2 regions of the Blastochloris viridis genome follow, and region 1 is predicted to be linked to the other one. Evidence: predicted binding sites of a transcription regulator. Region 1 holds the regulator's gene; the other holds the start of a gene.
The links. Region 1 encodes PhoB, which activates phosphate uptake and scavenging genes when phosphate is short. Its sites were predicted from a motif close to TGTCATNNANCTGTCAT; they were not measured.
Positions count from the first base shown of each region.

Region 1 (11,789 bases):
GGTGCCGGAGGCCAGCCGCCGCATCGGCGACCGCGAGATCGTGTTCCTCGAACTCCTCAAGGAACGCGGCATGATCGAGCAGCGCATCTCGCGCGAGTTCTTCACCGGCGGCGCCAGCCGCGAGCCGGAGATGGCCGGCGTCTGGGTCGCGATCGTCGGCTCCATCCTGACGCTGGCGGTCACGCTGGGGCTGGCGTTCCCGGTCGGCGTCGCCGCCGCGGTGTACCTGGAGGAGTTCGCGCCTAAAAACCGCTTCACCGAGCTGGTCGAGGTCAACATCAACAATCTCGCCGCGGTGCCCTCGATCATCTATGGCCTGCTCGGCCTTGCGGTGTTTCTCAACTTCTTCGACATGCCGCGCTCGGCCCCGCTGGTCGGCGGCCTGGTGCTGGCGCTGATGACGCTGCCGATCATCATCATCGCCTCGCGCGCCGCCATCCGCGCGGTGCCGCCCTCGATCAAGGAGGCCGCGCTCGGGGTCGGCGCCTCGCACCAGCAGGCGGTGTTTCACCACGTGCTGCCGCTGGCGATGCCGGGCATCCTGACCGGCACCATCCTCGGCATGGCTCACGCCCTCGGCGAAACCGCGCCGCTGCTGATGATCGGCATGGTGGCGTTCGTGGTCGACCTGCCCAAGGGCTTCACCGACGCCGCCACCTTGCTGCCGGTCCAGATCTTCATGTGGGCCGACTTCCCCGAACTCGCCTTCCAGCAGAAGACCGCCGCCGCGATCATCCTGCTGCTGGCGTTCCTGATCTGCATGAACGCTTTCGCCATCGTGCTGCGCAAGCGCTTCGAGCGCCGCTGGTGACAGGCGGCATGCCGGACAGCAGCATGAATCCTTTCGGAGTATATTGATGACCACGATGCCGAACTTTGAAACGGCCGCTTCCGGAACGGCGCAGCCTCATCTCGACCGCCCGGCCAAGGTCGTCGCCAAGGGCGTGAACGTCTATTACGGCGACAAGCAAGCGCTGAAGGAGGTGTCGATCGAGATCGCCGCCCGCGCGGTGACCTCCTTCATCGGCCCGTCCGGCTGCGGCAAATCGACCTTCCTGCGCTGCATCAACCGGATGAACGACACCATCGCCAACTGCCGCGTCGCCGGCCACATCACCATCGACGGCCAGGACATCTACGATTCCTCGCTCGACGTGGTGCAGCTGCGCGCCCAGGTCGGCATGGTGTTCCAAAAGCCCAACCCGTTCCCGAAATCGGTGTTCGAGAACGTCGCCTACGGCCCGCGCATCCACGGCCTCGCCCGCAGCAAGGCCGACCTTGAGGAGGTCGTGATCTCCAGCCTGCAGAAGGCCGGGCTGTTCGAGGAGGTCAAGGACCGGCTCGACGACCCCGGCACCGGGCTGTCCGGCGGCCAGCAGCAGCGCCTGTGCATCGCCCGCGCCATCGCGGTGTCGCCGGAGGTGATCTTGATGGACGAGCCGTGCTCGGCGCTCGACCCGATCGCAACCGCCAAGATCGAGGAATTGATCGACGAGCTGCGCGAGAACTACACCATCATCATCGTCACCCACTCCATGCAGCAGGCGGCGCGGGTGTCGCAGCGGACGGCCTTCTTCCATCTCGGCGTGCTGGTCGAGGACGGCCATACCGACGTCATCTTCACCAACCCCAAGGACCGCCGCACCCTCGACTACATCACCGGCCGGTTCGGTTGAACCGCGCGGAGGAATTCATGACGGAACATACCGTGCGCTCATACGACACCGATCTGGTCGAGCTGCGCCAGCGCATCGCCGAGATGGGCGGGCTCGCCGAAAAGATGCTGAGCGAGGCGATGCAGGCTCTGCTCAAGCGCGATCTCATCCTGGCCCAGACCGCCATCGTCGCCGACCGCCGGCTCGACCTGCTGCAGCGCGAGGTCGAGGACAAGGCGGTGCTCACCATCACCAAGCGTCAGCCGGTGGCCTCGGACCTGCGCGAGATTGTCGCCGCGATGCGGCTCGCCAGCGACATCGAGCGCATCGGCGACCTCGCCAAGAACATCGCCAAGCGCGTGGTGGCGATGAACGGCGAATACCCGCCGCTCAAGGTGGTGTTCGGCGCCGTCAATTTGTCGACCCTGGTGCTGGCGCAGCTGAAGGACGTGCTGGACGCCTACGCCCAGCGCAGCGTCGAGCTGTCGCTGGAGGTGTGGAAGCGCGACGACGAGGTCGACGCCCTCTACACCTCGCTGTTCCGCGAGCTTCTGACCTACATGATGGAAGACCCGCGCAACATCACCTTCTGCACCCACCTGTTGTTCTGCGCCAAGAACATCGAGCGCATCGGCGACCACGCCACCAACATCGCCGAGACCGCCTACTACCTCGTCACCGGTGAAGCGCTGCCGGGCGAGCGCCCGAAGATCGACACCACTGCCATCTCCCCCTTGCACGCGGCGGCAGACTCGTGAGCTTCGAACACACCACCACCGGACCGCGCGCGATGAGCACCAAGATTCTCATCGTCGAGGATGAGGAGCCCCTGACCCTCCTCCTGCGCTACAACCTCGAAGCCGAGGGCTACGACGTCGACGCCGTCGGCCGCGGCGACGAGGCCGAGACCCGGCTGCGCGAGCGCCTGCCCGACCTGGTGTTGCTCGACTGGATGCTGCCGGGCCTGTCCGGCATCGAGCTGTGCCGGCGCCTGCGGGCGCGGCCGGAAACCCAGCGGCTGCCGGTGATCATGCTGACCGCCCGCGGCGAGGAATCGGAGCGGGTGCGCGGGCTCGCCACCGGAGCCGACGATTATGTCGCCAAGCCGTTCTCGGTGCCGGAACTGCTCGCGCGCATCCGCGCGCTGCTGCGCCGCGCCAAGCCCGAGCACGTCGCCATGCTGCTCCGGTTCGGCGACCTCGAGCTCGACCGCGAAACCCGCCGCGTCCACCGCGCCGGCCGCGAGATCCACCTGGGCCCGACCGAGTTCCGCCTGCTCGAATTCCTGATGCAGTCGCCCGGCCGCGTCTTCACCCGCGAGCAGCTGCTCGACGGGGTGTGGGGCCACGACGTCTATATCGACGAGCGCACGGTGGACGTCCACGTCGGCCGCCTGCGCAAGTCGATCAACCGCGGCCGCGAGCCCGACCCGATCCGCACCGTGCGCGGCGCCGGCTATTCCTTCAACGAGCTGTTCGCCCGCAGCGCGTGACCTTCGCCACCGCCGGGCCGCTGACGACGACGTGATTGGCAGCCGCGGCGGGTTCGGTGCGACAAATCGGCTCCGGTAATACCGGCGGCCGCCGCCGTTGGTTCCGATCGCAGATTTTCGTGAAATCATTGATTTCGGGAACGAAAATCTGCGAACTTCAACGGCCCCATGCGTCAGCATCCGGGGCCGTTGGTATAGGCTGATCCGGAACCGCTCCAATGGCGTGACCGCGCCGGCCTGTGGCAGAAGCAACTCGATGGCGCGATGGCTGCACCAGATCCTGACGTTTTGCCTCGCGATCGCGCTGATCGCGGGCGCGATGGTGCCGTCGCCGATGGCGGCAAGCCGGATCGCGACCGGCCTTGACAGCCTGACGCCAGCCGCCAGCGCCGACCTCGCCACGGCCGACCTTGCCGCACCCGACGCTGCGCCGTGCCACGGTGCGGCGATGGCGATGGCGGGCGATGACGGCGGCGGCAATGCCGCGCCGCCGGCGGGCCATCGAATGCCGGCCTGCCCGCTGATGGCGTGCTGCATTGTCACCGTGCCCGCGCTGCCGACCGGCGCGGCCGGCATCGGTGCGCCGGTCACCGCCGGCACGGTGCTGCGGCTTGTGCTGGAGCGCGCCGGCGACGGCCACATCCCCTCGCCGCTGCCGAAGATTCCCCGAGCCTGAGCGACGCGTTGCGCGGCCACTTGGCCGCGAGCCGTCCCGCGTGCCGAGCGGCCGCGGGCACGGATGACGTTTCCTCACATCTCGGAGATTTCCATGTTCGCCTCAAATTTCGGGCGCGCCACCGCGCTCGCCCTGGCGCTCGCCTCGGTTTCGTTCGCCACCGCCGCCCGCGCCGACATCAAGGACTATGAGTTCCAGCTGGTCGAGCCTCAGCTCAAGACCGGCGAGGCCATCGTCGCGCTGCGCGTGGTGCACAAGCCGACCGGCAAGCCGGTGCCGGACGCCGTGATCTTCTCCAAACGGCTCGACATGGCGCCGGACAACATGGCGGGGATGACCGCGCCGCTGGAGCCGCTGCCGGCCACCGAGCCAGGCGTCTACCGCTTCAGGACCGACCTCACCATGGCCGGGCGCTGGCAGCTCTCGGTCGCCGCCAAGCTGCAGGGCGAGGACGGCACCTTGCAGAGCCGGCTGATCGTCAAGGCCCTGCCATGAGGCAGGCCATCGTCGTCGCCACCCTCGCCGCGATCGCCGCGGCGGGGGGAGGCTACCTTGTCGGTCAGCGCGGCGCGGCGCCCTCCCAGCCCGCCACGTCCCAGCCGGCGAGCGGGCCCGTGCTGTATTGGCGCCACCCCGACCAGCCGCGCTACGCCGCCGCGCCGCAGCACACCGACGACCACCGCGCCTATCTGCCGGTGCGGGCCGGCGAGGACGTCTCGTTCGACGATCCTCCGGCTGCCGCCGTGGCCGGCGGCCCGCGAAAAATCCTCTACTACCGCAACCCGATGGGGCTGCCGGACACCTCGAAGGTGCCGAAGAAGGACCAGATGGGGATGGACTACGTCCCCGTCTACGACGGCGAGGCTGACGACGGCTCGGTCCGCCTCACCGCGGCGAAGATCCAGAAGCTGGGGGTGCAGTCGGCGCCGGCCGAGCGGCGCCGGCTCGGCCGCGTTGTGCGGGCGGCGGGCGTCGTTGCCGTCGACGAGCGGCGCGCGAGCGTGGTGTCACTGCGCTTCGATGCCTGGATCGAGAGCGTCGCCAACGTCACCACCGGCGACACCGTGCGCCAGGGCCAGCCGCTGATGCGGGTCTACGGCCCCGCGCTTGCCACCGACGCCGCTCAGTACGCCTCGGTGCTAGCGGGCAGCGCCGCCGCCTACGGCCCGACGGGAGCGAAGGGCGCCCGCCAGCGGCTGGAAAACCTCGCGGTGCCGGCAAGCTACATCGCCGCGCTCGAGCGCACCCGGCAGGTCGCGCTCAGTCTCGACTGGCCGGCGCCGCGCGACGGCGTGGTGCTGACGCGGAGCGCGGTCGAGGGCATGAAGGCCCCGGCCGGCGAGGTGTTGTTCCGCCTTGCCGACCTCGCCAAGGTGTGGGTGCTGGCCGACATGTCCGAAACCGACCTGCCGGCGGTGGCGCTCGGCCAGACCGCGCGGGTGCGGCCGCGCGGCGACCCGGACCACGCCTTCACCGGCAAAGTCGCGCTGATCTATCCGCAGATCAACAAGGAGACCCGCACCGCGCGGGTGCGCATCGAGCTCGACAATCCCGACCTCGTCCTGAAGCCGGACATGTACGCCGAGGTCGAGATCGACAGCGGCACCGGCGAGGCGGTGCTGACGGTGCCGGACAGCGCGGTGATCGATTCCGGCACCCGCCAGACCGTGATCGTCGACCGCGGCGAGGGCCGGTTCGAGCCCAAAAGCGTGGTGCTGGGGCGCCGCGGCAACGGCTATGTCGAAATCCGTGACGGCATCGACGACGGCGACTGGCTGGTGGTGAAGGCGACCTTCCTGATCGACGCCGAGAGCAACCTGACCAGCGCGCTGCGCGGGCTCACCGCGGGGGATGCGCGATGATCGCCCGCCTGATCGCGTGGTCGGCGCGCAACTTGGTGCTGATCCTGATCGCCACCGCCATGGCGGTCGCGGCCGGAAGCTATTCGCTGCGCCACCTGCCGCTCGACGCGTTGCCCGACCTGTCCGACACCCAGGTGATCGTGCTGACCGACGTTCCCGGCCAGGCACCGCAGGTGGTGGAGGATCAGGTCACCTACCCGCTCACCACCGCCATGCTGACGGTGCCGAAGTCGAAGGTGGTGCGCGGCTTTTCGTTCTTCGGCGTGTCGTTTGTCTACGTCATCTTCGCCGACGGCACCGACATCTATTGGGCGCGCTCGCGGGTGCTGGAATCCCTCAACGCCGCCGCCGCGCGGCTGCCGGCCGGGGTGACGCCGACGCTGGGGCCGGACGCCACCGGCGTCGGCTGGGTCTACCAGTACGCGCTGCTCGCCAAGGATTTGACGCTGGCCGAGCTGCGCTCGCTCCAGGATTGGCACGTCCGCTACGCCGCGGCCAAAGCGGACGGCGTGGCCGAGGTCGCCTCCGTCGGCGGCTTCGTCAAGCAGTACAACGTGGTGGTCGACCCGCGCCGGCTGCGCGCGCTCGGCATTTCGCTCGCCCAGGTGCGCGAGGCGATCCGCGCCTCCAACACCGACGTCGGCGGCCGCACCGTCGAGCTTGCCGAGTTCGAGTTCATGGTGCGCGGCCGCGGCTACCTCACCGGCGTGGCCGACCTCGAACAGGTGGTGCTGAAGGCCGAGGCCGGCACCCCGGTGCTGCTGCGCGACGTCGCCCGCATCGAGATCGGCCCGGACGAGCGGCGCGGCATCGCCGAGCTCAACGGCGAGGGCGAGGTCGCAAGCGGCGTGGTGCTGCAGCGCTTCGGCGCCAACGCCCTCGACGTCATCGCCAGCGTCAAGGCGACGCTCGCAGCATTCGCAACGAGCCTGCCGGCGGGGGTCGACATCGTGGCGGTCTACGACCGCTCCGAGCTGATCGAGCGCGCCATCGCCACGCTGAAATCGACGCTGATCGAGGAAAGCCTGATCGTCGCCGCGGTGTGCGTGGTGTTTCTCCTCCACGTCCGCAGCGCGCTGGTGGCGATCATCATGCTGCCGGTCGGCATCCTGATCGCGTTCGCCTTGATGAAGGCGCTCGGGCTCGGCTCCAACATCATGAGCTTAGGGGGCATCGCCATCGCCATCGGCGCCATGGTCGATGCCGCCATCGTGATGATCGAGAACGCCCACAAGCACCTGGAGCGCGCGCCGAAGGACAAGCCGCGGCTCGAGGTGCTGATCGAGGCGGCAGCTGAGGTCGGCCCGGCGCTGTTCTTCAGCCTGCTCGTCATCACCGTGTCGTTCCTGCCGATCTTCGCGCTGGAGGCGCAGGAAGGCCGGATGTTCCACCCGCTCGCCTTCACCAAGACGTTTGCGATGGCGGCGGCGGCGCTGCTGTCGGTGACGCTGGTGCCGGCGTTGATGGTGCTTTTCGTCCGCGGCCGCATCATTCCGGAGCAGAACAATCCCATCAACCGCGCGCTGATCTTGCTCTACCGGCCGATCATCGGCGCGGTGCTGAACGCCAAGGTCGTCACCATCGTGCTGGCGCTCGCCGTGCTCGGTGCAAGCTGGTGGCCGGCCAGCCGGATCGGAACGGAGTTCATGCCGACGCTGGACGAGGGCACGCTGTTCTACATGCCGACCACGCTGCCGGGGCTGTCGGTCACCACGGCGGCCGAGCTGCTGCAGACCCAGAACCGCATCATCAAGTCGTTTCCGGAGGTCGCCTCGGTGTTCGGCAAGGCCGGCCGCGCCAATAGCGCGACCGATCCGGCGCCGTTGGAGATGTTCGAGACCATCATCAACCTGAAGCCGCGGCCCGAGTGGCGTGCGGGCCTCACCGTCGATGGCCTGATCGCCGAGATGGACCGGGCGCTGCAGTTCCCGGGCGTCTCCAACTCCTGGACCATGCCGATCAAGGCCCGCATCGACATGCTGTCGACCGGCATCCGCACCCCGGTCGGCATCAAGATTCTCGGCCGTGACCTCGCCGAGATGGAGCAGGTGGCGCGGCAAGTCGAGGCGGCGGTGAAACGCGTGCCCGGCACCACCAGCGCCTACGCCGAGCGCGTCATCGGCGGCTACTACCTCGACGTGGTGCCGGACCGCGCCGCGCTGGCGCGCTACGGCCTCACCATCGCCGCGGTGCAGGAGGTGGTGGCGGGCGCGCTGGGCGGACAGACCGTCACCACCACCGTCGAGGGCCGCGAGCGCTACGGCGTCACCGTGCGCTATCCGCGCGACCTGCGCTCCGACCCCGAGGCGATCGCCCGCGAGGTGCTGGTGGCGCTGCCGAATGGCGGCGGCGCGGTGCCGCTCGGCGAGGTGGCGAAGCTCGAGCGCACGCGCGGCGCCACCACCATCCGCACCGAGAACGGCCAGCTCGCGCTCTATATCTTCGTCGACCTGCGCGAGCGCGACCTCGGCTCCTTTGTCGCCGACGCCAAGCGCGCGGTCGCCGGCGAAGTGACGTTCCCGCCCGGCACATTTGCTGTGTGGAGCGGCCAGTACGAGTATCTCGAGCGCGCCGCGGCGCGTCTCAAGGTGGTGGTGCCGGTGACGCTGCTGGCGATCTTCCTGTTGCTGTATCTCAACTTCCGCCGGCTGACCGAGACCCTGATCGTGATGGCCTCGCTGCCGTTCGCGCTGGTCGGCGGGCTGTGGCTGATGTGGTGGCTCGGCTTCAATTTCTCGGTCGCGGTGGCGGTCGGCTTCATCGCGCTGGCGGGCGTTGCCGCCGAAACCGGGGTGGTGATGCTGATCTATCTCGACCACGCCATGGCCGAGGTCCGCGCGAGGTGCTGCGCCGAGGGCCGGACGTTCGGCCGCGCCGAGTTGCACCGGGCGGTCATGCTCGGCGCGGTCGAGCGGGTGCGGCCGAAGATGATGACGGTGGTCGCCATCATCGCCGGCCTGTTGCCGATCCTGTGGAGCAGCGGCACCGGATCGGAGGTGATGCAGCGCATCGCCGTGCCGATGATCGGCGGCATGGTGTCGTCCACCGTGCTGACGCTGGTGGTGATCCCGGCGGTCTACGCTCTGGTCAAGAGCGTCGGCCTCCGCCGCGCCGCCGCGGCGTGATCCGCCCGACCGATCAGGCAGCGCTGGCGAGTTCGCCCGCCAGCGCCTTGTCGATCAGCGCCACCGTCTCAGGCACGCCGTAGATCGCCACGAACGAGCCGAACCGCGGCCCGCGCTCCTGGCCGAGCAGCAGGCGGTAGATCGCGCCGAACCATTCCTGCGACACGCCGGGGCGCTCCGGCGTCGCGCCCTTGGCTTTCAGGTCGTGGTAGCGCGGGATCGCCCGGCCGATGTCGTAGACCTTGACCTGGATGTCCTCGGCCGCGGTGTCCGGCGCCAGCGCCGCCAGCGCCGCGCGCAGCGCCTCGAGCGCGCCGCGCTCGACCTCGTCCGCCACCGCGAACCGCTTCGCCGGCTTGACGAAGTCGTGGTAGTAGCGCACCGCATAGCCGACCAGCTGGTCGAGCTTGGGATGGGTCGCGGGCGAGGAGCCCGGCGCGTAGCGCTGGATGAAGCCCCACAGCACCGCCTTGTCCTCGGCGTGCGACACCGAGGCGAGGTTGAGCAGCATCGAGAACGAGATCGGCACCTCGCTGTTCGGCGGCGCGCCGGAATGGATGTGCCACACCGGGTTCGACAGCTGCGTCCTGCCGTCCTGGCCGGGATACTTCTCGAGGTAGGTCAGATAGTCGTCGACGGTTTTGGGAATGACGTCGAAATAGAGCCGCTTTGCCGCCTTGGGCTGCTGGAACATGTAGAGCGACAGGCTCTCGGGGCTGGCATAGGCCAGCCACTCGTCGATGGTGAGGCCGTTGCCCTTGGATTTGGAGATCTTCTGGCCCTTCTCGTCGAGGAACAGCTCGTAATTGAAGCCCTCCGGCGGCGTGCCACCCAGCGCCCGGCAGATCTCGCCCGACAGCTTGACCGAGTCGATCAGGTCCTTGCCGGCCATCTCGTAGTCGATGCCGAACGCGGTCCAGCGCATCGCCCAGTCCGGCTTCCACTGCAGCTTGCAGTGGCCCCCCGTGACCGGGAGGGTGACGCGCTCAGCCGTTTCGGGGTCGTCGTAGGAGATGGTGCCGGCGTTCACGTCGCGCGCGACGATCGGCACCTGCAGCACCACCTTGGTGCGCGGGCAGATCGGCAGGAACGGCGAATAGCTCTGCGCCCGCTCCTGGCGGAGCGAGGGCAGCATGATCGCCATCACCTGATCGAACCGCTCCAGCACCGTCAGCAGCGTCTGGTCGAACCGTCCGGAGGTGTAGCAGTCGGTGGCCGAGACGAAGTCGTAGTCGAAGCTGAAGGCGTCGAGGAAGGCGCGCAGGCGGGCATTGTTGTGGGCGCCGAACGAGGAATGGGTGCCGAACGGGTCCGGCACCTTGGTCAGCGGCTTGCCGAGATTGGCGCCGACCAGCTCCTTGTTGGGGATGTTGTCCGGCACCTTGCGCAGGCCGTCCATGTCGTCGGAAAACGCGATCAGGCGAGTCTTGACGCGGTCTTCGGTGAGGATGCGGAAGGCATGGCGCACCATGGTGGTGCGGGCGACCTCGCCGAAGGTGCCGATGTGCGGCAGGCCGGACGGGCCATAGCCGGTCTCGAACAGCACTTCGTCCTTGGGCAGCCGTTTCAGCCGCTCGACCACTTTCCGCGCCTCCTCGAACGGCCAGGCGGTGGAGGATTCGGCGAGCGCCCTGAGGGCGGCGGCGGTTTCGGTGGTCATGGCATGTCCCTGATGGTCGCGCGGACATAAATCCCGCGCGGCGCCGGGGGTCAACGGGCGGCGACCCCGCCAGCGTCAAGCGTCAGAAAAAGCCGATCGGGAAATAGCGCAAATAGAGGTCGGTATAGACGCCCTTCTCCCACAGCTTCTGCAGCGCCCAATCGAACGCGCGACGAAGCGGCTCGTTGCCCTTGCGCACCGCGATGCCGACGCCCTCGCCGAAATAGCGGCTTTCGTAGAAGACGCCGCCGCGGAAGGCGCAGCAATTGGCCGAGGTGGTGCCGTTGAGCCAGAACGCCAGCTGGATGCCGTCGCCGAACAGGAGGTCGACCTGCTTGGCCTTCAGCGCCTCCTCGGCAGCCTCCAGGCTCGGAAACGGCTTGAGGCTGGTCTCGGTGAAGAAGGCGCGCAGATAGGCCTCGTGCGCGGTGCCGGCGACCACCGCCACCGAGCGGCCGATCACGGTTTCCGGCTTGAGGTCGACGAGGTCGAGGTCGGTGCGGGCGACGAAGCGGGCCGGGGTGCGGTAATAGCGGTCGGTGAAATCGGCCTTGGCGCGAGTCTGCGGGGTGATGGCGAGCGAGGCGACCACGGCGTCGCCGCGGTTCTCGTTCAGCGCGTCGAGCAGGGTGTCGAACCGGCGCACCTGGACGGTGCAGGCGACCTTCAGCTCCTCGCAGATGGCGCGGGCGAGGTCGACATTGAAGCCGGTCGGGTTGTTGTCGGCGCCCTTGAAGTTGAACGGCGGGTAATCCTCCTCGGTGAGGAAGCGGATCAGGCCGAGGCGGCCGAGGTCCGGCCGCTCGGGCCGCCGCTTGGGATCCCAGAAGCTCGGCACCCGCACGCCATCGCCCGGCCCGGCCGCCTGGGCGGGCAACAGCGGCGCCGCCAGTCCCAGCAGCGCCAGCACGGTGGCGAATACCCGCAGTCGTCGCATTGAGTTCAGCTCACACGCTCCGCGTTTGTCCGCAGTTTTCACGGCCGGCACGGTTGCAGACCATGCTCCCAGGCGCAAGCGGGCGGGGCAGCGTGTCGGCCAAATTCTCGTCGGATATTCGCGGGCCGCGGGCTGACGACGGCGCCGGCCTGCCGGTCGAGCTGCTGCCGCTGATCGATCGTCTGCCGCTCGAATGCCTGGTCGCCGCCGCGCAGCGGGCCGACCTCATCGCCGTCGGCGGTGATGAGGTCGTCATCGCCGCCGGGCTGATCGACCGCGACGCCTACGCCCGGCGGCTGGCGGCGTGGCTCGGCCTGCCGTTCGCCGAGCTGGCGGACGATGGCGGCGATGTTGGCGATGGCGATCTGCCGCCGCCGCGGCT
Region 1 covers NZ_CP012946.1:3,625,597-3,637,385, forward strand. Annotated here, with positions in the region: gene pstA (phosphate ABC transporter permease PstA) at 1-811, shown strand, start outside; gene pstB (phosphate ABC transporter ATP-binding protein PstB) at 858-1,676, shown strand; gene phoU (phosphate signaling complex protein PhoU) at 1,694-2,413, shown strand; gene phoB (phosphate regulon transcriptional regulator PhoB) at 2,446-3,147, shown strand; gene BVIR_RS15720 (hypothetical protein) at 3,404-3,823, shown strand; gene BVIR_RS15725 (FixH family protein) at 3,917-4,318, shown strand; gene BVIR_RS15730 (efflux RND transporter periplasmic adaptor subunit) at 4,315-5,685, shown strand; gene BVIR_RS15735 (efflux RND transporter permease subunit) at 5,682-8,810, shown strand; gene BVIR_RS15740 (lysine--tRNA ligase) at 8,824-10,470, opposite strand; gene BVIR_RS15745 (transporter substrate-binding domain-containing protein) at 10,553-11,407, opposite strand; gene BVIR_RS15750 (glycosyltransferase) at 11,470-11,789, shown strand, end outside.

Region 2 (11,789 bases), 1.1 Mb from region 1:
GCAGAAACGGCAGGTTGACCCCGACCATGGCAAACAGGGCGCCATAGATCGCGCCATACCGCCAAAGGGGTATGGATTCAAAAGGCATAGCGGGTGTTTCCAGATGACCGTTAAACTCGGGTGAACGATTCGCGAGGCATCGTGCCCGTGTCCGCCCGTAACACGGCGAGATGGAGAGAAATTGCCATGGCCGGACTCCCCGTACCATCGTCGATTTCCGATGCGGATTACGAGGCCATTGAGGCAGCGGTGGTCGAAACCACCCGTGGCCGCTGGTTCCTTGGCGAATACGCCCGGCGTAACCGCTACGCAGAAACCCAGCGCCTGGTCGAGATTCTCGAGCGCCTGGAAACCAAAATCGACTCGCCGCCGCAAGATCCGCAGCTGGAGCGGGTGCGGATGAGCATCCTGGAGATGGCCCAGGCCATCGCACGCACCAAGGACGAAATCGCCGCCATCAAGCCGACCCAGCAGGTCGAGGGCCGCTTTGGCGAGGCGACGGTGGAACTCGACGCCATCGTCACCACCACCGAGACCGCCACGGACGATATCCTCCACGCCGCCGAGCAGATCCAGGAGGTCGCCTGGACCCTGCGCGAGCGCGGCTTCGACGGCCCGATCTGCGACATGCTCGACGAGCGGGCGACCGACATCTACTCCGCCTGCTCATTCCAGGACCTCACCGGCCAGCGCACCCGCAAGGTGATCAACGTCCTGCGCTACCTCGAAGCCCGCATCAACGCGATGATCGACATCTGGGGGGTCGAGGGCGCCCTGCCGGAGCGGGCGGAAGCCGCCGCCAAGGCCGAGGCCGGCGACGTGCCGCTCGGCCGCAAGCTCGCCCACGGTCCGGCCGTGCCCGGCAGCGGCCTCGGCCAGAACGCGGTCGACGCCATGCTCGAGCCGGCGGCGGCCGAGGGTGGGTTCGGTGCCAGCGAGTTCGCGGCGCTGTCGATCGACGACATCATGGCCGCCGAGATCGCCGAGTTCCAGGCGGTGGCCAGCAACGACCACGAGGCGCCCGCAGCCGCCGCGCCGGCGGCCGAGCTGGAGGACGCCGAATTCGTCGCCTTCGAAGCCGCGGCTACGGTCACCGAGGCGGCGGCGGTCGAGGCCATCGACGGCGAGATCACCAACCTGGAAGTCGCCAACCTGGCGACCGCCGACAACGAGACCGGCGATGTCGAGGCCATCGACCTGGACGCCATCGATCTGGACGCGATTGATCTCGGCGTGGACGACCTGGAGGTGGTCGATCTGGAGGTGATCGATCTGGCGGAAGCCGAGGTCGAGGCCGTCGCATCGCAACCGGCCACCGTGGCGGACGCCGCGGCCGCGGACGCCGCCGAGCAGGACGAAATCGGTCGGGAGATCGTCGACCTCGACGCCCTGGCCGGCGATGTGGTGGCGGCCAAGCCGGCCGTGAGCGGCGCCGACAACAGCTTCGAAATCGAGATCGGCGGCGGCGCGGCCACCGTGGTCGCGACGAACGACGGCGTTCCGCAGACGGAAGACGCGCCCTCGATCGCCTCCAACCTTGAGGTCCGCATCGTCGACGCCGACATCGTCGACGCCCTGGAGCCCGACGCCCTCGACCAATTGTTCGCGGCCGACGCCCCCGAGGCCGCGAGCGAGGCGGCCGCTCCGCACGAGGCCACCGCCGAGACCGACGCCCTGCCGGAGCTCGCGTTCGGTCAGCCCTCGATCGCCCCGGCGCTGCCGCCGGCCGAATCGAGCGCCGTGCGGTTGTCCACGTCCGATATCGACCAGTTGACCCCGGCCGAGCGGACCGCGCTGTTCACCTGATCGCGCCGCCGCTCACCCGCCCGCCAGGATGCGGGCGTAGAGGTCGCGGTCGACATTGCCGCCGGACATCACCACCGCAATGGTGGCGGCGCCGCGGAAGCGCCCCGCCAGCACCGCCGCCAGCGCGACCGCCCCGCCCGGCTCGACCACCAGCTTCAACTCGTCGAAGGCGAAGCGCATAGCGGTTTCGACCTCGGCATCGCTCACCGCCACGCCCTCGCCGACCAGGCGACGGGTGATCTCGAAGGTGATTTCGCCGGGCGAGGCCATCAGCAGCGCGTCGCAGATCGAGCCGGCGAGGCGATCGTTGCTCTCGCGGCGGCCGGAGGCGAACGAACGGGCGTGGTCGTCGAACCCCGCCGGCTCCGCGCTCACGATCCGGGCCGCGGCAAACCGCTCCGCGATCGCCAGGGCGACGCCGGCGATCAGGCCGCCGCCCGAGGCCGGCACCACCACCACGTCCGGCTCCAGCCCGCGTTCGACGCAATCCTCGGCGATCTCCAGCCCCACCGTGCCCTGCCCGGCGATGATGTCGGCGTCGTCGAACGGCGGCACCACGGTGGCGCCGCGCACGGCGGCGAGCCGGCTGCCGATCTCCTCGCGGCTTTCGCGCACGCGGTCGTAGGTCACCACCTCGGCCCCGAAGGCGCGGGTGCGGGCGATCTTGGCGCGCGGCGCGTCGGCCGGCATCACGATGGTGGCTGGCATCGCAAACAGCCGCGCCGCCGCCGCCACCCCCTGGGCGTGATTGCCCGATGACCACGCCACCACCCCGGCCGACCGCCGCTCCGGCGCGATCTGCGCGATCTTGTTGTAGGCGCCGCGAAACTTGAAGGCGCCGGTGCGCTGGAACATCTCCGGCTTCACCACCACCCGAGCGCCGACCGCGGCGTCCAGCACCGGAAACGACAGCAGCGGCGTGCGCACCGCGACCCCGGCAAGGCGGGCCGCCGCGTCGTGGACGTCAGCGGCCGTGGGAAGTGCGCGAGGGCGATGCGACGCCGACATACCGGTCATGGGAGAAACCCGCTGCAGTCAGAGATCCAAACATCTGGCGAAGCGAATCGCTCCGGCAACCGAGCCTTGACGGTAGGCGCCGAAACGGTGATGCAGGGAGGCCCCCTGCGAGGATCCCGCCGCGTCATGTCCGGTTCCCAATCGCGCGTTCTGATCCTGATGAGCAGGACCGGCGGTGGCCATCTGGCCAGCGCCCGCGCACTTGCCGCCGAATTCGAACGCCAGCGTCCCGGCACCGCGGTCGAGATCGTCGACGTCCTGATCGACCATCTGATCTATCCGATCAACCGCCTGCCCGGAAGCTACGACCTCCTGGTCAACCATGCGCCCTGGCTGTGGAAGCTGCTGTGGCAGCGCACCAGCTGGCCGCAACTGACCCGTCTGCTGTCGCGCGCGGTGCGGGTGATGTCCCGCCCCCGCATCCGCCGCATGCTGACGGCGGCGGCGCCGGACCTGGTGGTGTCGGTGCACCCGCTGGTCAACGCGCTGGTGGCGCCGGTGCTGGCCGACGTCGCCCCGGCGACGCCGTTCGCCACCGTGGTCACCGATCTTGGCTCGATCCACCCGACCTGGTTCGACGGCGCCACCACGGCACTGTTCGTGCCGACCGAGCGGGCAGCCGCGGCCGCGGTCAAGGCCGGCCGGCCGCGCGCCACCATCCACGCCTGCGGCCTGCCGGTGCGCGCCACCTTTGCCGAGGCCCCGTCCGACCGCGCCGAGGCGCGCGCCGCCTTCGGCATGGTGCCAAATCTGCCGGCCGTGCTGGTGATGGGCGGTGGCGACGGCATCGGCCCGGTCGGCGACATCGTTCGAGCGCTAGCCGGCGCGCTGGGCCAAGGCCGGGCGCTGGGCCAGGTCGTCGTGGTGTGCGGGCGCAATTCGAAGCTGAAGAACGAACTCGCCGCGGACACCTGGCCGGCGCCGGTCACCGTGCTCGGCTTCGTCGACCAGATGGCCGAACTGATGCACGCCTCGGACCTCCTGGTCACCAAGGCCGGCCCCGGCACCATCGCCGAGGCCACCATCTGCGGCCTGCCGATCCTGTTCTCCGGCTTCATCCCCGGCCAGGAGGAAGGCAATGTCGACTACGTCGTCGACCATGGCGGCGGCCTGTTCGTGAAGGACCCGGCGGTGATCGCCAGGACCGTGGTCGCGCTGTTCGGCGCGGAGCGGGCCAGACTGGCGGCGATGGCGGCGAAATCGCGCGCGCTCGGCCACCCCCGCGCCACCGAGGAGATCGTCGGGACGCTGTGCGGCCTGCTGGCGCCCTCATCCTGAGCAGCCCGCGACAGCGGCGTCGAACCTTATCCTGAGAAGCGGCCGCAAGGCCGTCGCGAACGATGATCCCGAAGTCTCGGAAATGCCCTCATGCTTCGAGACGGCGCAAGAGCGCCTCCTCAGCATGAGGCCTGGGCGGAGACCGCGAATCCGGCCCATAGGGCGTTGTTATTTCGCATTTTCTTTCACACAACCGGATCCCACTTGTGTGGAAAATGCTCTATCCCGCCCGCCGCACCACCGTCTCGGCATTGCCGACGAACAGCCGGGCGCTGGCCTCCCAGCTGTGGCGCAGCGCAAACTCGCGGCAGCGCTCGCGCGGAATCTCCAGCGCGGCGAGGCAGGCGCGCCTCAAATCCTCGTCCAGCACCCCGACCGGCTCATCGCCGATGACGTCGAGCGGGCCCGCCACCGGGAAGGCGGCGACCGGCACGCCGGACGCCAGCGCCTCCAGCATCACGTTGCCGAACACGTCGGTGCGGCTCGGAAACACCAGCACATCGGCGCCGGCGTAATGGATTGCCAGCTCATCGCTGTCCTTGGCGCCGACAAACCTCGCCTCGGGATAGCGCCGCTCCAGCGTCGCCCGCGAGGGACCATCGCCCACCACCAGCTTGGTGCCGGGCAGGTCGAGTGCGAGGAACGCCTCGACGTTCTTCTCCACCGCGACGCGCCCGACATAAAGGAACACCGGCCGCTTGAGGCCGAGATCGGCATCGAGGCGCGGCCGGAACAGATCGGCGTCGACGCCACGGGTCCACCGCATCACGTTCCGGAAGCCGCGCGTGCGCAGATCGCGCTCCATCGAGTCGGTCACCACCATCACACCGGCGCCGGCATTGTGGAACCAGCGCAGCACCGCGTAGCTCAGCGCCTGCGGCACCGGCATGCGGGCGGCGATGTATTCGGGAAACTTGGTGAGATAGGAGGTGGTGAAGCGCCGTCCCGCCTCCAGGCAGGCGCCGCGGGCGAGAAAGCCGAGCGGCCCCTCGGTGGCGATGTGGATGTGGTCGGCGCCGGATGCCCGGATGCGCTGCGCCACGATGGACGGCCGCGCCAGCGACAGCGGAATCTCCGGATAGCCCGGCATCGGCACCGTGGCGAATTCCTGCGGCGTCAGGAATTCGAACGTCACGCCGAGCCGCGCCGCGGCAGCGCTGGTCTGCTGGAGCGCCCGGACGACGCCGTTGCGCTGCGGTTGCCACGCATCCGTCGCAACCAGGATCTTCATCGGACCGTTCCTCGCATCGGCTGTGCCGGCACCGATGTGGCCGACACCGCTGCCGCGGTCAACCCGATGGGAATGCCCTCCCGGCACAGCAGGGCCGCGTCGATGGCCGGGACGCGACACCCACGGCGGCGGCAGCCCGCAAAAGCCGTACCACAAGTTATTGAACTTCATCATAAAACGTCTCACCGGCACCGGGCTCGCGCTCCTGCGTGCGCGGCACCCGGCGCACGGCACCGCGCGTCGGCGCGTCAGGCGGCGACACGGGCCGCCGGCACCGCGCCGGCCTCGATCTCGTCGTCCACCTCGAGCGTCGCCGCCGTCCGCCGGGTCCAGGTGATGATCTCGAACCGGCCGTCGTCATGTTCGGCCACCGCCGTGCAGCTCTCCACCCAGTCGCCGCAATTGATGTAACGGATACCGTAATCGTCGCTGATGGCGGCGTGGTGGATATGCCCGCAGATCACGCCGTCGACTTGATGCCGCAGGGCTTCGTTGGCGAGGGTGGTCTCGAACTCGCCGATATAGTTGACGGCGTTCTTGACCTTCAGCTTGGCCCATTGCGACAGCGACCAGTAGCTGAGGCCGAACAGCCGGCGGGCGCGATTGAGGTAGGTATTGACGCCGAGCGCGAACACGTAGGCCCAGTCGCCGAGGAAGGCGAGCCAGCGGGCGTGCCGCACCACCAGATCGAAGATATCGCCGTGGATCACCAGATAGCGCTTGCCGTCGGCGGCCTGGTGGATCGCGGTCTCCTGCACCTCGATGCCGCCGAAATGGGTGCCGTAATAGTTGCGCAGAAACTCGTCGTGATTGCCCGGCAGCAGAATGATGCGTGAGCCCTTGCGCGCCTTGCGCAGCATCTTCTGGACGATGTCGTTGTGCGCCTGAGGCCAGTACCAGCCGCTGCGCAGCCGCCAGCCGTCGATGATGTCGCCGACCAGATAGATGGTGTCGGCGTCGTTGTGGCGAATGAAGTCGAGCAGAAGGTCGGCCTGGCACCCCTTGGTTCCGAGATGAACGTCGGAGATGAACAGCGACCTGTAGCGGCGCGCTTGTGTCATTGGTGTCTCACGCTGGCTACGCCTTCCAGGGAACGGCCGCGCCAGACATAACGTGAGTCAGACAACCGATTTATGACGGTACCGCGCTGCAACACCGATCCCGCCGCGACCGCATCCGCGACGTTTGTCGTTGCAATCGAGCAACATATGCGGCCAAATTGTCACGCTGCCGAGCGGCCGAACTTGCGTGCCCCGATGGCCGGACGCAAGATTGCCGGCTCAGCCGCCCTTGAGTGTCACCGATCCGGTTCCTGTCATGAAGCTCTGCCGCCACGGCCCGCCCGGCCGCGAGAAGTCTGGACTTGTCGCGGCCGACGGATCGGTTCGTGATCTGTCCGGCGTATTGGCGGAGCTGAACGGCACCACCGACATCACCGGCAGCGCGCTGGCACCGCGCACCCTTGCCAAGCTCAAGAAGATCAACCCCGACAAGCTGCCGAAGGTGTCGAGCCGCGCCCGCGTCGGCGCCTGCGTCGGCGGCACCCGCAACTTCATCGCGGTGGGCATGAACTATGCCGACCACGCCGCCGAGACCGGCTCCGAGGTGCCGAAGGAGCCGATCCTGTTCAACAAGGCGCCGTCGTGCATCGTCGGCCCCGACGACAATGTGATGATCCCGCCCGGCGCCAAGAAGACCGATTGGGAGGTCGAGCTGGCGGTGGTGATCGGCTCCAAGGCGCGCTACGTCGAGGAGAAGGACGCGCTGAAATTCGTTGCCGGCTTCTGCATCTGCAACGACGTGTCCGAGCGCAGCTTCCAGATGGAGCGCGCCGGCCAGTGGATGAAGGGCAAGAGCTGCGAGAGCTTCGGCCCGCTGGGGCCGTGGCTGGTGACGCCGGACGAAATCAAGGACGTCCAGAACCTCGACATGTGGCTCGACGTCAACGGCACGCGGATGCAGACCGGATCGACCAAGACCATGGTGTTCGGCGTCGCCTATCTGATCTCCTACATCAGCCATTTCATGGTGCTGGAGCCGGGCGACGTCATCACCACCGGCACCCCGCCCGGCGTCGGCATGGGCAAGAAGCCGCCGCGCTATCTCCGCCCCGGCGACGTCATCACCCTCGGCGTCCAGGGCCTCGGCATGCAATGCCAGAAGGTGGTGCCGTTCGCGTGAGGCGACGGGCACCCTCGCCGCGTCATCCCGGACAAGCGCCGCAGGCGCGCGACCCGGGATCGTCAGAAGACTCCGGTTCTATCCTGCCTGCGGTCCCGGCTCGGCGCCGGCTGTTGCACAGCCCGCGCCGTCCGGGACGACGTGCCTGCGATCACCGCCCGCCGCCGTCGGGTCGCCGACCCGGAACCACAGCGCCGCGAACGCCGGCAGGAACATCAGCGTCAGCACCGTCGCCATGGTGAGCCCGCCGATCATCGCCGTCGCCATCGGCCCCCAGAACACGTTGGTGGCGAGCGGCATGAACGCCAGCACCGCGGCCAGCGCCGTCAGCACCACCGGCCGGGCGCGCCGCACCGTCGCCTCCAAGATCGCCTCGCTCATGCTGGAGCCGCTCGCCAGATCCTGGTCGATCTGGTCGACCAGGATCAGCGTGTTGCGCATGATCATGCCACCCAGCGCGATGACGCCGAGAATGGCGACGAAGCCGAACGGCTGCTGCGCAATCAGGAGCGCGCCCACCGCGCCGATCAGCCCGAGCGGGAAGGTCGCGAACACCAGCACGGCGCGCGAGAAGCTCTGCACCTGGATCATGATCAGCACCAGCATGGCGACGACCATCAGCGGAAACACCGCGAACAGCGCGCCATTGGCGCGCGCGCTCTCCTCATACGCCCCGCCGGCCTCGATGCGCACGCCGACCGGCAGCGGCTTCATCTCCTTCGGCAGCCGCGTCAGGAGGTCGGCGGTGACGTCCGGCCCCTGCACGCCATGGATGACGTCGGCGCGCACGGTGAGCACCATTTCGCGGTTGCGCTTCCAAATGATGGGGTCCTCGGCGCCATAAACCACCCGCGCCACCTGGCTGACGGGAATGGCGCGGCCGTCGCGCGAGGCCACCACCAGATCGTCGAGATGGTCGAGCTTGAGGCGCTCCTCCGGTGCCGCCCGCACCATAACCGCCACCTGCCGGGTGCCCTCGCGCACCTCGGTGGTCTCATAGCCCGACAGCAGCATCTGCAGCGCCAGCGCCACATCGCGGGTGTCGAGCCCGAGCAGCCGCGCCCGCTCCTGGTCGACCTGGAGTTCGACGGTCTTGGCGCGCTCGCCCCAATCGAGTTCGACGTCGCGGGTGCGGCGGTCGGCCCGCATCACCCGCCGCAGGTCCTCGGCGGTGCGGCGGATATCGCCAAGGTCGGTGCCGGAGACGCGGAACTGCACCGGATAGCCGACCGGCGGCCCCATTTCGAGCCGGCTGACGCGCAGCTTGGCCGCGCCCTCCTCGCGCCCGCCATAGGCAAGAAGCTTGTCGTGGACGCGCTCGCGCGCCGCCCCGCCCTTGGTCTGAACCAGCACCAGCGCATAGTTCGGGTTGGGCAGCGTCGGGTTGAAGGCAAGGAAGAACCGCGGTGCCCCGGCGCCGATATAGCTGGTGTACCAGGCGACATCGGCATCGTCGGCCAGCATCGCCTCGATCTTGCGTGCCTCGGCATCGGCCAGCGCGAACGAGGCGCCCTCCGGCCCACGCAGTTCGACCAACAGCTCCGGCCGGGTCGACGACGGGAAGAACTGTTGCGGCACCAGCTTCAGGCCGACGCTGGCGCCGACGAGCAGCAGAAAGGTCGCCGCCACCACCGCCCGCTTGTGGCGCATGGCAAAGCGCACGCCGCCGCGCAGCCGCTGGTAGGCCGGGGTCTGGTAGATGGCGTGCTCGTCGTGGCCAAACGCCTTGGCCTTCGCCTCCAGCGATTTCGGCAACAGGTGCATGCCGAGGAACGGCGTGAAGATCACCGCCACGAACCACGAGATGATCAGCGCAATGGTGACGACGTGGAAGATGCCACCGGCATATTCGCCGGTGGAGGACGCCGCCAGGCCGACCGGCAGGAAGCCCGCCGCCGTCACCAGCGTGCCGAACAGCATCGGAAACGCCGTCGACTCCCAGGCGAACGTCGCCGCCTTGGTGCGCTCCCAGCCCTGCTCGATCTTCACCACCATCATCTCGATGGCGATAATGGCATCGTCGACCAGAAGCCCGAGCGACAGGATCAACGCACCGAGCGACACCCGCTGCAGATCGATGCCGAACACGAGCATCGCGGTGAAGGTACCGGCCAGCGTCAGCGGCACCGCCAGCGCCACCACCACCCCGGTGCGCAGGCCCAGCGAGGCGAACGACACGACCAGCACGATCGACACCGCCACCACGAACTTGAACACGAATTCCGAGATCGCCTCCTCGACCACCTCGGCCTGATTGGTGACTTGGCTAAGCTCGAAGCCAACCGGCAGTTCGCGGCGCAGCTCGGCCTCGGCCGCGGCAAGATGCTCGCCGAGCGCGATGACGTTGGCACCGTGCCTCATCGCCACCGCCAGCGCCAACGCGCGCTCGCGGTCCTTGCGAATCCGAAAGCTCGGCGGATCCTCCAGCCCGGCCGAGACCTCGGCGATGTCGCCGAGCCGCAGCGACCGCCCGCTCGCCGCCGCCGGCACCGCCTTCACCGCGTCGACGCCTGCCAGCGCGCCGGTGACGCGAATGGTGACGCGCTCGCTGGCGGTGTCGTACGAGCCGGCCGGCACCACCGCGTTCTGGCGCGACAACGCATCGATGATCGTCTGCGGCGTCAGCCCGAGCTGGGCCAGCTTGGCGTTGGAGATGTCGACGAAGATGCGGCGCGCCTGCTCGCCGAGCAGTTCGACCTTCTCGACGTCGGGAACGCGCAACAGCCCCATCCGCACCCGCTCGGCGGCGGTGACGAGGTCGGCCTCCTTGGCCTCGGGCGCGGTGAGGGTGAACACCGCGATATAGACGTCGGAATATTCGTCGTTGAAGGACGGGCCGACCACGCCCGAGGGCAGATCGCCCTTGATGTCGCCGACCTTCTTGCGGACCTGGTACCACAACTCGCCAACGTCGCGCGGCGGCGCGGCGTCCTTCAGCACCACCTGCAGCGCGACGAAGCCGGGGCGGGTGTAGGTCTTGACGTAATCGAGCCAGGGCAGCGTCTGCAGCCGCCGCTCGATCGGGTCGGCGACCTGGCGGTTCATCTCGTCGGCGGTGGCGCCCGGCCACACCGCGGTGACCACCATCACCTTGACGGTGAAGCTGGGGTCCTCGTTGCGGCCGAGCTTGGTGTAGGACCACGCGCCGGACAGCGCGAGCACGATGATGAGAAACAGCACCAGCGCCTGATGCCGCACCGCCCAGGCCGACAGATTGAAGCGGGACATTCGAGTAACAACTCCAATCCGGACGAGCGGCTCATCTGTGTTCTTTCCCTCTCCCCTTGCGGGAGAGGGAAGGCGCGCGCGGCGCGTTTGCGCATCTCAATGCAGCTCGGAGAGGCGGATCGGCATGGTGGCGTCGAGGCGATGGACGCCGAGCACCACCACCTTGTCGCCGTCGTTGAGTTCGCCGCGCACCGCGGCGCGCTCGGAGCCGAGCCGCACGATGTCGACGCGTCGCTCGATCAGCCGGCTGGCCGCGTCGTCGGCGACCCAAACCATCGCCTGATCGCCGCGCCACCACACCGCGGTGGCGGGGATCTGCGCAACCTCGGCAATCGCCTTCGGCGCCAGCGTCACCTGCGCGGTGATGCCGAGCGGCAGATCGCTGGCACCGTCGAGAATGAAGCGGGCGAGGAAGGTGCGCGTCACCGCGTCGGCCTCCGGCGACAATTCGCGCAGCTTTGCCGTCACGGTGCGGCCGGGCATCGCCCAGAACGTCACCTTGGCCTCGCCGGAGCCGAGCGCCGGCAGCCGGCTTTCCGGCACCGCAACCACCGCCTCGCGCGCTTCGCCGGTGGCAAGCGTCAGCACGGCGCGGCCTTCGGCCACCACCTGGCCCGGCTCGGCCGCCACGCTCATCACCACGCCGTCGGCCTCGGCGACCAGCTCGGTGTAGGCCAGCTTGTTGGCGGCGATCTCGCGCTGGCTTTTCGCCGCGTCGAGCCGCTCGCGCGCGGCGCGGGCAGTGGATACCGCCTGATCGTTGGCGGCCTGCGAGGAATGGCCCTTGGCGGTCAGCTCGCGGGTGCGGGACTCTTGCGCCGTGGCCCGTTCCGTCTCGGCCTCGGCCGAGCGCACATCGGCCTCGGCGGCGCGTAGCGCCAGCCGGTAGTCGTCCGCCTCAAGCCGCGCCAGCGTCTGGCCGGCCTTGACCCGCGCGCCGGGATCGACCAGCCGGGCCGCGATCTTGCCGCCCACCCGGAATGCCATCGGGATCTCGTAACGGGCGCGGACGGTGCCGGTGAGGGTGAGCGAGGAGGCAAGCGCCGTC
Region 2 covers NZ_CP012946.1:1,030,274-1,042,062, reverse strand. Annotated here, with positions in the region: gene BVIR_RS04655 (MFS transporter) at 1-88, opposite strand, end outside; gene BVIR_RS04650 (hypothetical protein) at 187-1,806, shown strand; gene BVIR_RS04645 (threonine ammonia-lyase) at 1,819-2,814, opposite strand; gene BVIR_RS16665 (MGDG synthase family glycosyltransferase) at 2,950-4,101, shown strand; gene BVIR_RS04635 (glycosyltransferase family 4 protein) at 4,322-5,332, opposite strand; gene BVIR_RS04630 (UDP-2,3-diacylglucosamine diphosphatase) at 5,581-6,393, opposite strand; gene BVIR_RS04625 (fumarylacetoacetate hydrolase family protein) at 6,650-7,513, shown strand; gene BVIR_RS04620 (efflux RND transporter permease subunit) at 7,592-10,741, opposite strand; gene BVIR_RS04615 (efflux RND transporter periplasmic adaptor subunit) at 10,838-11,789, opposite strand, start outside.
Region 2: BVIR_RS04630 (UDP-2,3-diacylglucosamine diphosphatase) is a predicted target of PhoB. The motif match lies at 6,455-6,471, and genes of this name have one in related genera.